Regions from separate parts of the Peribacillus sp. GL_122 genome, predicted to be linked through region 1. Evidence: riboswitches for the same ligand, from Rfam matches in the RefSeq annotation. Region 1 holds a riboswitch; each other region holds the start of a gene.

Region 1 (3,537 bases):
CATCAGGAACGATGTTTAAGCAGATTTTGGACGAAGATCAAAGTTGTGGCTATTTATGTATCGGAATTCAGAAGCAGGGGAATACGAAGGCACTGTTTGAAACTGCCGAGAGAAGTAAGGTCGACTACATTTTGGAAGAAGATTTATCATTGAACGAAATAGATGAAACTAAGCGGCGGATAAATGATTTCGCTAAGGAATATGACTACATTATTCTTACATTATGTACAGACGTTATTGATTCAGCCTACGCACCTGGGGTAAGTGCTCCATCGCCGTTTGGACTGAATCCGAAATTGGTCCGTGCCATTATCAGGCATATCGTATCGAATGAAAAGATCCTCTCCTTTGATATCTCGGAAGTGAATCCTTCGTTGGACGAAAATAATAAAACCGTTACATTGGCAGCACATTTAATAAATGAGGTTTTACTGCATTTTAAATAATGAATGGCTTTCCTCAATGCCATCTCCTTAATCAATTATCGAAATTGAAGCGAAAAACCTTTGACAGATCCTGACTGTCCATGAATCATTCATGGACAGTCTTTTTTTGCCGCCTATCAAGGATTTATGGTCCCGGGCATTGTTCGACTAACCCTTTAAAGTGTAAAGGAACCTCCATGCGGCCTCTTCATTAGAAGATTAACCATGACTCTGCCATAGTTCAATACTGATACTTGTGGGTTTTTGGTTTATAATAACAACCATCTAGCCTTTTGAGGGGGGATTCCATGAATGAATATAAAGTAACGGTAAGGAATGGCAGTACCTTAATTTTGTCGGAAATCATTAAAGCTGAAGATGAAAGAGAAGTCCTTGGCACCCTTTTGATTTCCAGCGAATTATTTAATCAACCATTTACCGACATCAGGATTTTAGAACGCTGATTTGTGCCTTCCCGTTCCATTTGTTACACTGTAATAAATCTTAATACGGTAGGCGATATTATGTGTGGACGTTTCACCCTTTTCACTGACATTGAAGAACTAAAAGATCGGTTTGATATTCAAGGATCATTTGATGAGGAATACCAATTCAGCTACAATATTGCTCCCTCCCAATCCGTGCTATCCGTCATTAATGACGGGGCAATGAACCGACTTGGATATCTTCGGTGGGGACTCATTCCTTTCTGGGCAAAAGACGAAAAAGTGGGCTATAAAATGATCAATGCCAGAGCGGAAACCATTGCAGAGAAAGCTAGCTTCAAGAATGCGTATAAGAAGAAGAGATGCTTGATAATCGCTGACTCATTTTATGAATGGAAGAAGACGCCAGAAAGAAAAATACCGATGCGAATAAAACTGAAGAATCATGCTCCATTTGGAATGGCCGGTATATGGGAATCCTGGAAATCCCCTGAAGGCCGCAGCATCTACACGTGCTCCGTTATAACAACCGTTCCTAATGAGCTGATGACCAGCATTCATGATCGCATGCCTGTAATCCTTAAACCAGAAGATGAAAAAGATTGGTTGAATCCATCCATTAATGATCCTGCATATCTGCAGCAGTATTTAAAGTCATTCGATTCGGAACAAATGGAAGCTTTTGAGGTATCGACTGATGTGAACTCGACTAAAAAAAATTCACCTAACCTAATACAACAAATTTGCTGAGAGGTCATTAGACCTCTTTTTATATTAATTCCGTCCCGATAAATATCATAGAAGACTCATTGTACTGATTAACTGCACATTTCAAGATCTCTTATTAATCAGTAAGAAGTGCATGTGAATACTTTAAAACTAAACCTTGCGAAAATAGACAAAATGCTGTACTCTTATATTTGCTTTTCAAAACGACTTCGATGTCACTTTTACAAACTCAGATGGTTTCAGCAAGCTTCCAGCCTGGGACTTTTCTGACAGGCATCGTAATATTTGATAAATTATATAATTTTGATCTTCTTATCAAGAGAGACGGAGGGACTGGCCCGAAGATGTCTCGGCAGCGGACTTAATAGGAGTGCTGTGCCAAATCCAGCAGGCTGATTTTCGCCTGAAAGATAAGGAGGGTGTTTTTTATAAATTAAAAGACCTCTTCTTGTTGTTTAATAGAAGGGGTCTTTTTTATGCTGATAGTTTTTTTAGCTAATAGCTCCATGAATGGGTAATCAAGTTCAAATTGGTGTTATTTGCGAAAACTGTTAAAAGAATAAAAGCTATGACACATGTCATGGGAAAAATAAAAAGAGGTGTACATCATGAGTGCAAACAATAAAGGGAATCCATGGGCATTGATTCCATTTGTCGTATTTTTAATTTTATTTATAGGGTCCGGAATCGTCACTAAAGATTTTTATTCATTTCCGGTGATTGTAGCAATTTCTATTGCATCAGCAGCTGCATTGGCAATGAATCGGAAAGAAAGTTTCAATCAAAAGGTTGATATTTTCTGTAAAGGTGCCGGTGACGCCAATATTATGTTAATGGTTATCATTTTCCTTTTAGCCGGCGCTTTTGCCGAAGTTGCAAATGGCATGGGGGCAGTTGAATCAACGGTGAATCTTGCCTTAGCCGTTTTTCCGCAAAATCTTTTAATGGTAGGGATATTCATTATCGCTTGTTTTATTTCTCTATCTATGGGGACTAGCATGGGAACGATTGTAGCCCTAGCACCTATCGGGGTGGGAATTAGCGAGCAAACCGATATTTCGCTTGCCTTTTCAATGGCTGCCGTTATTGGTGGTGCGATGTTTGGGGATAACCTATCCTTCATTTCAGATACGACAATCGCTGCAGTTCGAACACAGGGAACGAAAATGAAGGATAAGTTTAAGGTGAATTTTTTCATCGTTTTACCTGCGGCCATCATCACATGTGCCATTCTTGGAATTTTAACGATGGGTGAACAAGCCGACATCACCCAAAATTCTTATAATTGGGTGAAGATTCTTCCATACCTTTGCGTATTGATCACTGCATTGGCAGGAGTCAATGTGTTCCTGGTCCTTTCTATCGGAATTGTATTTGCCGGAATAATCGGCTTGGCGGATGGAAGTTATCAACCGTTGGGTGTCATTCAAAAAGTTGGTGAAGGAATGGCGGGAATGTATGAAATATCCTTCCTTGCCATTTTAATTGCAGGTATGGTTGCTGTAATAAAACATAATGGTGGCATCGATTATCTACTCCACCTCGTGACCCGAAATAGCAAATCAAAAAAAGGGGCGGAATTCAGCATTGCCGGGCTTGTTGGTTTGACGAACCTTTCAACGGCAAATAACACAATTTCGATTATCATTGCCGGGCCACTTGCCAAAAATATTGCTGAAAAGTATGGGATTGATCCGCGTAAATCGGCGAGCTTACTTGACGTTTTTGCCTGTTGTATCCAAGGGTTGATTCCATATGGGGCACAGCTGCTTGTTGCAGCAGGAGTAGCAAAGATTTCACCGATAAGCATCTTGCCGTATTCATATTACCCAATATTAATTGGACTTTGTGGAGTCGTTGCCATCTTGATTGGTTTTCCACGGTTTCGGCCTGGAGAAGATGTAGCGAAGAAACGTACTTCTTAAAATGAGAATAGG
Region 2 (3,537 bases), 2.8 Mb from region 1:
AACCAATCCTGCACCAAGTGCCATGATTATGCGTGCAAATAGAAACGGTCCAAAGCCTGGTAATAGAAAGGCAAGCAGATTGGCCACTACGAATAGTCCAAGGGAATACAACATTAATCTTCGTCTGTCTAAACTTGCTGTTAAAGCCATGAGAATGGGTGTACCGATTGCGTAGACAAGGGAGAAAATTGTAATGAGCTGTCCTGCGGCAGCAAGGGTCACTCCAAGAGAATCCGCAATCTTATCCAAAATTCCGGATATTATGAATTCGGATGTTCCTACTAAAAAACTGATAATCGCTAACATGTAAATTTTCCATGTATTAAGCAAAATAGATTCACTCCTCATTAATGATTATTAATTTTATATAAAGACATATCGCAATATGTTGATATGTATGAATAAAAAAATAAACATATCGCGAAATATCGAAATGTTAGAGAGAAAAATGAACCCAACCCTCTAAGGTACGGATCAGGTTCATTTTCATACTTCTTCTTTCAAGAAATCAGTAATTTTTGAGATTGCCTCTTCATCTCGTTTGTAATACGTAAACTTTCCTATCCGCTCCGTTTTAATCAATCCTGCTCTAAGAAGCATCGAGAGGTATTGAGAGGCCGTGGACTGGGTCATGTTTAATTTTTCCGTAATCTGACTTACGCAAACGCCGGTTTCCTTCATGTCTATTCCCTCATGAGGGGTGAAGTGGAGTTCAGGCGCCTTGAGCCATTGTAAGATTTGCAACCTGGATTCATTGGATAATGCTTTAAATATCTCGATTGTTTTCATACATTTCATTATATCGAGAATTATCGATATGTCAAATAGTTTTATCATTCATCGTTAGTTTCATAAATAGCAAAACTTGATACCGTTATCTAAAGAGTCATTAAAGGAATGGAAATGTATTATTGCAAGAACCTAATCGGCTCCCTTATAAGTGCGGCCGATTAGGTTGTTCAAATCCTGTAAATCAGAATTAAAGTCTCCGCTAAAAAATCATTTCCATACTTCTTTTGCTACATCAACGACGAATTTCAGCTTTTCCCATTGCTGTTCTTCGGTCAGCTTGTTGCCGTGATGGGTGGAGGCGAAGCCGCATTGCGGACTTAAGCATAATTGTTCGAGAGGAACGAAGTGCGAGGCTTCTTCAATGCGTGCCTTAACAGCTTCCTTGTCTTCGATTTCTCCATTTTTTGAAGTGACGACACCCAGTACGACCCGTGCTCCGCCATTTGGAATGTATTCCAATGGTTTGAAATCTCCTGAGCGTTGATCATCATATTCCAAGAAAAATCCATCCACTGTTTCTTTTGCCAATAAAGTTGGGGCGATACGGGCATAGCTTCCTTCAAACGCCCAAGTCGACTGGTAGTTCCCACGACATAGGTGTGTAGTGACGACAAGGTCTTCTGGTTTGCCTTCCAATGCGCCATTAATTACGCGAAGTGCAAGATCGATTAACTGTTCCCTCGTATATTTTCCATCTTTGAACTGGAAATCTGGAGCTGAAAGTCTGGCAATATATACATCATCCAATTGAAGATAACGTACACCTGCTTCATAAAAAGCCTTCAAAGCATGCTGATACGCTTTGATGATATCATTAGCATAGTCTTCAATATCAGGATAGATGTCTTCATTATGAATGCCTACAGCAAATAATTGATTTGGGCTGGGAATGGTTTGCTTGGCAACGGCGCGTCCGTTCACGATTTTGTTCAATTCAATGAAATCGCGAATGAAGGGATGTTCAGGATTGAATGAAACCTTCCCGGTATTGCGAACGTTATATCTCTCTGTTTCCACACCATCGAATGTGAGACCTTTTTCAGTCACATATCCCTCGATGCCATTTAAATGTTCGAGGAAGTCAAAGTGCCACCATGTTCGTCTGAACTCACCATCCGTCACGGCCTCTAATCCAACTTCAATTTGTTTTTCGACAATCCGATTGATTTCTTCGGTTTCAACTTCACGAAGCCGCTCTGCTGAAATGGTACCTTCCTTAAATTGCTTTCTGGCAATATGTAAACGTTCTGGTCTTAATAAACTTCCGACGTGATCGGCCCTGAATGGTGCTTTCGTTAATGTGATTGACATGTTGCATTCCTTCTTTCCTTTTAAAAATAAAAAACCTCTTCTTAAAAATAAGAAGAGGTGTTGGCAGCAAAGCTATATACTCTTCTTATCTTCAAGTTTTTACACTTCTGGAATTAGCACAGTACATGATCAGTCTGTTGCTGAGGCATCAAAGGGCCAGTCCCTCCACCTCTCTGGATAAGAGTTGTCTATTAAATTAATTATGACTATACAGATAGTTTTTATAAAGGTCAAGTATTGAAGGTGGAAGATTTCGAATATACCGATTATTAATATGGGTTGAAAAGTTAACTACATCAAGGAACCTGGCATATGCTATAACCGACGTTCTGTATGAGCGGCAGGAGGGGAATGCAAGGATGAGTACATTCAGTCCATTCAAAAATGGCATACCGATAACGGTAACTGAAGCCATGATAGAGAATATCTTAAGAATGAAATCATATGGTCAGGATATTAAAGTCGAGATTACGCCAAAGCATATAGTGCTTTCCGGAACGATGGAAGTGAAAAAAATGATGTTTAAGAAAAACGTAGCTTTTCGGATTACATTAAAACCGGTTCATGTGGAAAAAAGAACGATTGTATTTGAATTAGTGGAAATGGAACCAATTGACAGGAATTTCATCAACCAAAGGATATTTAACAGACCTCCATTTTTTGAATTTGAAAAAAGAACGATCAAAATGAATGTTAATGCTTGGAGCATCGTGAGAAAAATTCCCGTTGGCACAATTAAATCGTATGAACTCGTCGAAGGTGCATTGAAAATGAAAATTACTTTATGATGGAGTTTACATACATTCTTAGCCGAAAACTATAAAGGGAGTGACAGGTATGATAGTGTTATGGTGACATTGGTCATGAAAAAAATGTGTTTGATAAATCAAGCTCTTTAAAATATACTAAATGACTTGAAGTTTTGAGTTTTTCTGGGAATGAGGAGGATAATGATGGATCAGAAGATTTTGCCTGCTTCAGCAAGCATGAAGGATTTCGAAAGATTTTTAGAAAGTTCCTATGAAATAGGTGTGTTTCTTGATTTGCATATATCACAATTGAAAAACGTAAGTATGATGGCAAAGCAGCATAATAAGAAAATGATTTATCATGTCGATTTGATCCATGGCATAAGAAGTGATGAGTACGCGACAGAATTCATTTGTCAGGAATATAATCCATATGGGCTGATTTCAACTAAATCAAACGTTATATTGAAGGCGAAGCAAAAGGGAGTCATTGCCATCCAGCGAATCTTTTTAATAGATTCACATGCGCTTGAGAAAAGTTATAAGCTGGTGCAGAAAACCAAGCCGGATTATATCGAAGTATTGCCGGGCGCTATGCCATGGATGATAAAAGAAGTGAAGGAACGATTGCAGACACCGATTTTTGCAGGCGGCCTCATACGTACTTCGGATGAAGTCATGAACG
Region 3 (3,537 bases), 1.2 Mb from region 1:
GGAACTCCAATTTCAACGCAGCTTCTTTCAATGTTGAGTTGTCCTTGAATGCAGTTTTGGCGATTTTGGCTGCTTTTTCATAACCGATATGCGGGTTCAATGCTGTTACCAACATAAGGGAACGTTCTACATTTTCTTTGATTTTATCTTCATTTGCAGTAATGCCAACCGCACAATTATTGTTGAATGAATGAATGCCTTCCGTCAATAATTTTACCGTTTGCAGGAAGTTATAGATGATTACTGGCTTGAATACATTCAATTCAAAATTACCTTGGCTTGCTGCAAAGCCAATTGTAGCATCGTTACCCACGATTTGTGTTGCAATCATGGTAAGCGCTTCACTTTGTGTTGGATTGACTTTACCTGGCATGATGGAGCTGCCTGGCTCGTTTTCTGGAATGGCTATTTCGCCGATTCCGCTTCTTGGACCACTTGCCAGCCATCTGACATCGTTTGCAATTTTCATTAAATCCGCTGCCAATGCTTTTAAAGCACCGTGTGCGTAGACGATTTCATTATGGCTTGTCAATGCATGGAACTTATTATCAGATGTGACAAAAGGATATCCTGTATCAGCAGCAATTTGTTTGGCGGAAAGTCCCGGGAATTCTTTTTTTGTATTGATTCCGGTTCCTACAGCCGTTCCGCCTAGTGCAAGGTTCAATAATTTTTGGCTGCTTTCCTCAATCATCGCTAGATCTTTGTCGAGCATCGCTTTCCAACCGGAAATTTCTTGTCCCAATGTTAATGGTGTAGCATCTTGAAGATGTGTCCGGCCAATTTTCACGACATCCCAAAACTCTTTTTCTTTTGTATCGAATGTATCACGAAGAGCTTTAATGGCAGGAACCAATTTTTCAGCGACTTCCATAAAGGCAGCAATATGCATGGCTGTCGGGAAAGTATCATTGGAGCTCTGTGCCTTGTTAACATCATCATTCGGATGAAGGGTTTCAGAATCACCATTTTCTTTTAACCATTCATTTCCTTTGTTAGCGACCACTTCATTCACGTTCATATTACTTTGCGTGCCGCTTCCCGTTTGCCAAACTACAAGCGGGAAATGTTCATCTAGCGTACCTTCAAGGATTTCGCCGCAAATCTTGACAATGGCATTCTTTTTAACTTCCGAAAGATCACCAAGATCATAGTTCACTTTTGCCGCAGCTTGTTTAACGTATGCAAATGCACGAACTAATTCAATCGGCATTTTTTCGTTACCGATTTTGAAATTGTTACGGCTTCTCTCAGTTTGTGCTCCCCAATATTTATCAGCAGGAACTTTCACTTCACCCATCGTATCTCGTTCGATTCTGTATTCCATGTGTTCTCCTCCTATGTTTGCACTATTCATTGAAGACCATTTGCATATGAAATGAATAATGTCGTATTATTCTTTCTCTCCATACATTGTACAAACTTTATTATTTTAAAGCAAAAATATCCGCTGACCCTTTCACTTTTTCTGGACCCTTCATGTTTATATGAAAATTCGGATATTCTTTTTTTAGACACCTAAAGTGTAGAGGCACTAAGCTCCAATTGACCTGGTCATGAACATCCAAGCATTATCCATCACAAAATGTTCTTGACAGTATTTTGTATATATAGTAAATTCAAAAGAAATTGAATAATCTAAACTCTTATCGAGAGAGGTAGAGGGAATGGCCCGATGACACCTCAGCAACCTTCATTTGTTTCAAACCAATGAAAAGGTGCTAATTCCACAAGTTTGTGAACTTGGAAGATAAGAAGAATGACTCGTCCTTACTTAATCAAAGTCTTCTTCTTAAAGAAGACTTTTTTTTATTTTATATAACTCAAAGGAGCAGTGAAAACCATGTACAAAACTGAAACATATCTTGCTCAATTAGGAAATCGCAGCGAAACGGCGACAGGAACAGTCAATCCGCCGGTATACTTTTCAACAGCTTTTCGCCATGAAGGAATTGGCCAATCAACGGGATTCGACTACACAAGGACAGGTAATCCTACACGCCAATTATTGGAGCGTTCCATCGCCGATCTGGAAAAAGGCGACCAAGGTTATGCCTGCAGTTCAGGAATGGCCGCCATTTCCACTATCCTTGCCCTTTTTAAATCAGGTGATGCATGGATTGTCAGCGAAGATCTTTATGGCGGTACATATCGTCTGTTAGAACAAGGTTTTAAAAAATGGGGGTTGCAGTGTGACTATGTAAACACTTGTTGTTTGGAGGATATCGAAAAAGCCATCACTCCTCACACGAAAGCCATCTTCATCGAAACTCCCACTAACCCCCTTATGCAGCAAACGGACATTAGCGCTGTTGCCGCATTGGCCAAACAAAATAATTTATTGTTAATCGTTGATAACACTTTTTACACGCCTCTTATTCAACAACCCATCCTGCTTGGAGCGGATATCGTGATTCACAGTGCAACCAAGTATCTCGGTGGTCATAATGATGTGCTCGCAGGACTGATCGTTGCTAGCGGCGCTGAATTATGTGATGCACTTGCCTTCCATCACAATGGAACCGGAGCTGTCTTGAGCCCCTTTGATTCTTGGCTGTTGATGCGTGGAATGAAAACCTTGGCATTGCGGATGGAGCGTCATGAAAAGAATGCCAAGATACTTGTAGATTACTTGTCGGAACATGATTGTGTCACGGACGTATTGTATCCCGGCAGAGGCGGCATGATTTCATTCCGTATCATTGATGAATCGGCAGTCAACCCATTTTTACAATCGCTCTCTTTAATTTCGTTTGCAGAAAGCCTTGGAGGGGTTGAAAGCTTCATCACCTATCCCGCTACACAAACGCATGCCGATATACCGCTTGAAGTCAGAACGGCAAATGGAGTTTGTAATCGCCTGCTCCGCTTCTCCGTTGGCATCGAGGACAGCGATGATTTGATCCAGGACTTACAGCAAGCATTCGCATATGTAAAAAGGGAGGCACTACGATGACAGATCATGATTTTAGCTTTGAGACCAAATTACTTCATAATCAACATAAATTCGATCCTGCAACGGGCGGTGTGAGCGTTCCCATTCAGCACGCATCGACTTTCCATCAATCCGATATCGATCAATTCGGCAAATATGATTACAGTAGAAGCGGGAACCCCACTCGTGAGGCGCTGGAAGATATCATTTCCGAACTTGAGGAAGGCACACACGGATTTGCCTTTTCATCAGGTATGGCTGCCATTTCAACAGCTTTCCTGCTGTTGTCTGCCGGAGACCATATCGTCATTTCCGAAGATGTGTATGGCGGAACGTTCAGGATGGTCACTAGTGTATTGACGCGTTTCAATATTGAGCATACATTCGTTGACATGACGGACCTTGAAAGCGTCAAAGCGGCCGTTCAGCCAAATACCAGGGCCATATACATCGAGACGCCTTCAAATCCGTTACTTAAAGTGACCGATATTCAAGCCGTATGTGATATCGCAAAAAAAGCCGGTGCCTTAAGTTTTGTTGATAACACATTCCTGACTCCAGCATTGCAAAAACCACTTAATCTGGGTGCTGATGTTGTCCTT
Region 4 (3,537 bases), 890 kb from region 1:
CAATATAGTGCAATTCGTTGTGTAGGATCAAATGCAATTCCTATGCAAGAAGCAAGACATAGCAAAAAAGAAACGATTGGTATGAGTGGATATAATGGTGTATGATAAGCCAAATCATTTACTGAATTTCCTTCGTTTATAAATCGTCTGCGAAATAGAAACTGTGACGCGCTAATACTCATCCAAACTACTACCACGGCTAGTCCAGAAATGGATACAAGCACTATATATACAGTATCCGGTGCAATAATACTCGAGAAAAGGGCTAAACCACCTCCCAACATACTGAAAAGAACTGCATTTATCGGAACACCCCGTTTTGTCAATTTTGCAAATATGGGTGATATTGTTTTCTTATCTGCAAGCGACCAAAGCATTCTGGATGATGCATATAATCCTGAATTTGCAGCAGACAAAATGGCAGTTAATATAACAAAGTTCATAATATCCGCTGCATACGGCACTCCAATTCGTTCGAGAACTGCAACAAAGGGGCTCTCTAGTACGCTTGCATCCGAAATAGGCAATAATGCGGATAATACAACAATGGTTCCTACAAAAAAGATAATCAATCTCCATAATGTCATACGGATTGCCTTTGGTATCGTTTTTTCTGGGTTCACTGTTTCTCCAGCTGCAATTCCGATTAATTCAGTTCCAGAAAATGCGAAATTCACCGCGAGCATCGTCATTAGAATGGCAAAAGCACCATTCGGAAATAAACCTGCACTTGTAAAATTGGATAATAACGGAGCTGATTGTGAATTAATTATTGGAATAAAACCTACCATTGCTGCAGCTCCCAGAATAATAAATATCACAATAGCAAATACCTTTATAGACGCAAACCAGAATTCGGATTCAGCGAAAAACTTAACGGTCAACGCATTTAAAGCCAAGACTAATATGGCAAATAGAGCACTCCATATCCAGACATTGATTGATGGAAACCATCGCTGCATCAACAATCCTGCAGCCGTAAATTCCGAACCTAGTGCAACAGTCCAGGTTAGCCAATACAACCAGGCTACTGTATACCCTGTCCCTGGTCCGATGTATTTGGCTGCGTAGCTATGAAACGCGCCTGTCTCGGGCATATGTACTGCCAGTTCACCAAGACATAGCATGACTAGATAAACCACTAAAGCTCCAATCAGATACGAAAGGATGGTGCCGAATGGGCCAGCCTGTTGAATCGTATAACCCGAACTTAAGAATAAACCAGTTCCAATCACCCCGCCAAGCGATAGCATTATTATATGCCGTGCTTGCATTTTCCTTTGAAAATCATGTTTTCTTTTGTTCTCCATTCTTACTCTCCTTAATCTTGGATCCAGAAAAAACGAAAACGCACTCTAAAAGAGTGCGTTACTGACAAATAAACACGTACGGTCTTATCTATCAAGGTTTCACCCCCTGGAATTAGCACAGTGTCTTTGTAGACCTGCTGCTGAGGTTTCATAGGGCCAGTCCCTCCACCTCTCTGGATAAGAAATTATTTTTTTATAACTTTATCAATCTATGAAAAAATTGTCAAGTTTTGTTTCGGATTGTAAAGACTTCCTTTAAAATTCTAACGATCATGGCACCGGCGGCATAAATATGAAATGGTTGCTCGTTTTTGGAACAGTCGCTTACCACATTAAAATTGCAGATAAAGCTAACCGGGTAATTTTGATTTTAAAAAATGACGCCATCTTAAAAAGATGACGCCATTTTTTCTTTCTTTTCACTTAAGGACGTTCTATTTCAAATAATTCCCCTAGTTTTGTATAAGTATGACCCGCTAATCTTGCTACAGGTTTTAGCCCATTCTGGTCAATTCGGCCATTATGGTAAATATCTTGCTCTATATGATAGCAGACTATTTTCCCTATCAATAAATCACAACCAGGTTTATTCTGGGAACCTGCCAATGGTATCGCTTGCTCTAATGTACATTCAAAGCGTACCTTCGCTTCTTGCAATCCTGGTACGGATACCTTATCACTAACAGCCGGCGTGAAATTGGTAAGACCCAATTCACTTTCGTCGGATGGGAGTTCCTTCGCCGTTCGATTTGCATCAGCTACATTATTCTCATCAGTGATATGAACAACGAATTCACCTGTTTGAATTGCATTTCGGGCCGTGTCTTTTGAAACCCCTTCTTTCCGTTGGACAGAAATGGAAATCATCGGAGGATTTGAACTGACTATGTTAAAAAAGCTGAACGGCGCTATATTGATTGTACCGGTTTCGGATTTTGTCGTAACCAAGGCTATAGGTCTCGGTATAATGCTTCCAGTCAAAAACTTATAATTATCCCGTTCAGTCAGACTTTCAGGATTAACAGAAATCATCTTCATTCCCTCTCATTCTTATAAAAAGTGCTTTTGAAACCATGAACCCGCTGCCTCAACCTCTGAACGTGTTAACTGATGACCGTAATTTTCCCACTGAACATCCACTGTAGCACCAGCTTGCAGTAAAAGTTGATTAAGTTCATCAGTTTCTGCTGCCGGGCAAATCGGATCGTTTTTACCTGCAGCAATAAATACAGGTATATCCGAAAGGGACGGCAATGCAATACCTCGTCTAGGCACCATTGGATGATGAAGAATCGCTCCTTGTAATGCCCCTTCGAAATGGAACAGCAAACTTGCCGCTATATTTGCACCATTGGAATAACCTAATGCTACCACTCTTTCACGGTCGAAGTCATATTTTTTGGACGCTGATTCCAAGAAGTCATAAAGCTCCTTCGTACGAAAGATCAAATCTTCTTCATCAAAAACCCCTTCGGATAACCGGCGGAAAAAACGTGGCATTCCGTTTTCAAGTACATTTCCCCGTACGCTTAATACGGATGATCCCGGTGAAACCATTTCCGCTAATGGCAAGAGATCTGTTTCCGTTCCTCCAGTGCCATGTAAAAGCAAAAGCAATGGCTCTTCTGGATTACTTCCTTTTTGAAAAATATGCTTCATCATTTATCCTCCTCCAGTACTCTCGGCACTGCCGGCAGTAACGTTTTCTCCATGATTCCCCTTTTTTCTTCCAGCCATGGCGGCAGCATTAATTTACTACCCATCGTTTCCTTCGTTTCATCATGAGCGAAGCCAGGTGGATCTGTGGCAACTTCAAAAAGTATGCCTCCATCTTCCCTGAAATAAATGGCATCGAAGTATTGACGGTCTGTAAAGGGTGTCACACCATAGCCATGGTTGGCGATATGCTCCCTCCACTCTTTATGATCTTCATTATCGATTGCACGCCATGCAATATGATGGACGGTTCCCACTCCGATTTTCCCATTTGGCAACACCGTTTTTTTAACATCTATCAAATTTCCGATGTCCGATGTGGATTTGAAGCGGATGTAATCGCCCTCTTCCCCAATTTTTTGCAGGCCCATCACTTTCTCTAAGAGTTCCATCGTTTTGATCGGTTCTGACGTCAATAATACGGCACCGCCGAATCCCTTGACCGCCTTGGCAGCTGGTACACCGCCGAATGACCACTCGCTATTTTTCCCTTCTTTACGCTCAACCAGTT

What was found. Region 1 has a riboswitch for S-adenosylmethionine ahead of AC3ISB_RS11485 (Na+/H+ antiporter NhaC family protein). Riboswitches for the same ligand answer to the same signal wherever they lie in the genome.
Region 2: it holds a riboswitch for S-adenosylmethionine, as region 1 does, so the genes downstream of both, AC3ISB_RS25215 (5-methyltetrahydropteroyltriglutamate--homocysteine S-methyltransferase) here and AC3ISB_RS11485 (Na+/H+ antiporter NhaC family protein) in region 1, are expected to answer to the same signal.
Region 3: it holds a riboswitch for S-adenosylmethionine, as region 1 does, so the genes downstream of both, AC3ISB_RS05715 (methionine biosynthesis PLP-dependent protein) here and AC3ISB_RS11485 (Na+/H+ antiporter NhaC family protein) in region 1, are expected to answer to the same signal.
Region 4: it holds a riboswitch for S-adenosylmethionine, as region 1 does, so the genes downstream of both, mmuP (S-methylmethionine permease) here and AC3ISB_RS11485 (Na+/H+ antiporter NhaC family protein) in region 1, are expected to answer to the same signal.

What each region holds. Positions count from the first base shown of each region.
Region 1 covers NZ_CM174415.1:2,378,567-2,382,103, forward strand. The annotation lists gene hutG (formimidoylglutamase) at 1-446, shown strand, start outside; gene AC3ISB_RS11475 (hypothetical protein) at 734-889, shown strand; gene AC3ISB_RS11480 (SOS response-associated peptidase) at 950-1,621, shown strand; SAM riboswitch class I at 1,910-2,017, shown strand; gene AC3ISB_RS11485 (Na+/H+ antiporter NhaC family protein) at 2,209-3,525, shown strand.
Region 2 covers NZ_CM174415.1:5,183,597-5,187,133, reverse strand. The annotation lists gene AC3ISB_RS25225 (MFS transporter) at 1-330, opposite strand, end outside; gene AC3ISB_RS25220 (ArsR/SmtB family transcription factor) at 487-789, opposite strand; gene AC3ISB_RS25215 (5-methyltetrahydropteroyltriglutamate--homocysteine S-methyltransferase) at 1,000-2,103, opposite strand; SAM riboswitch class I at 2,186-2,287, opposite strand; gene AC3ISB_RS25210 (hypothetical protein) at 2,463-2,891, shown strand; gene AC3ISB_RS25205 (glycerol-3-phosphate responsive antiterminator) at 3,057-3,537, shown strand, end outside.
Region 3 covers NZ_CM174415.1:1,186,161-1,189,697, reverse strand. The annotation lists gene fumC (class II fumarate hydratase) at 1-1,327, opposite strand, end outside; SAM riboswitch class I at 1,644-1,757, shown strand; gene AC3ISB_RS05715 (methionine biosynthesis PLP-dependent protein) at 1,844-2,956, shown strand; gene metC (cystathionine beta-lyase) at 2,953-3,537, shown strand, end outside.
Region 4 covers NZ_CM174415.1:3,265,862-3,269,398, forward strand. The annotation lists gene mmuP (S-methylmethionine permease) at 1-1,310, opposite strand, end outside; SAM riboswitch class I at 1,392-1,494, opposite strand; gene AC3ISB_RS15655 (flavin reductase family protein) at 1,734-2,342, opposite strand; gene AC3ISB_RS15660 (alpha/beta hydrolase) at 2,361-2,969, opposite strand; gene AC3ISB_RS15665 (ring-cleaving dioxygenase) at 2,969-3,537, opposite strand, start outside.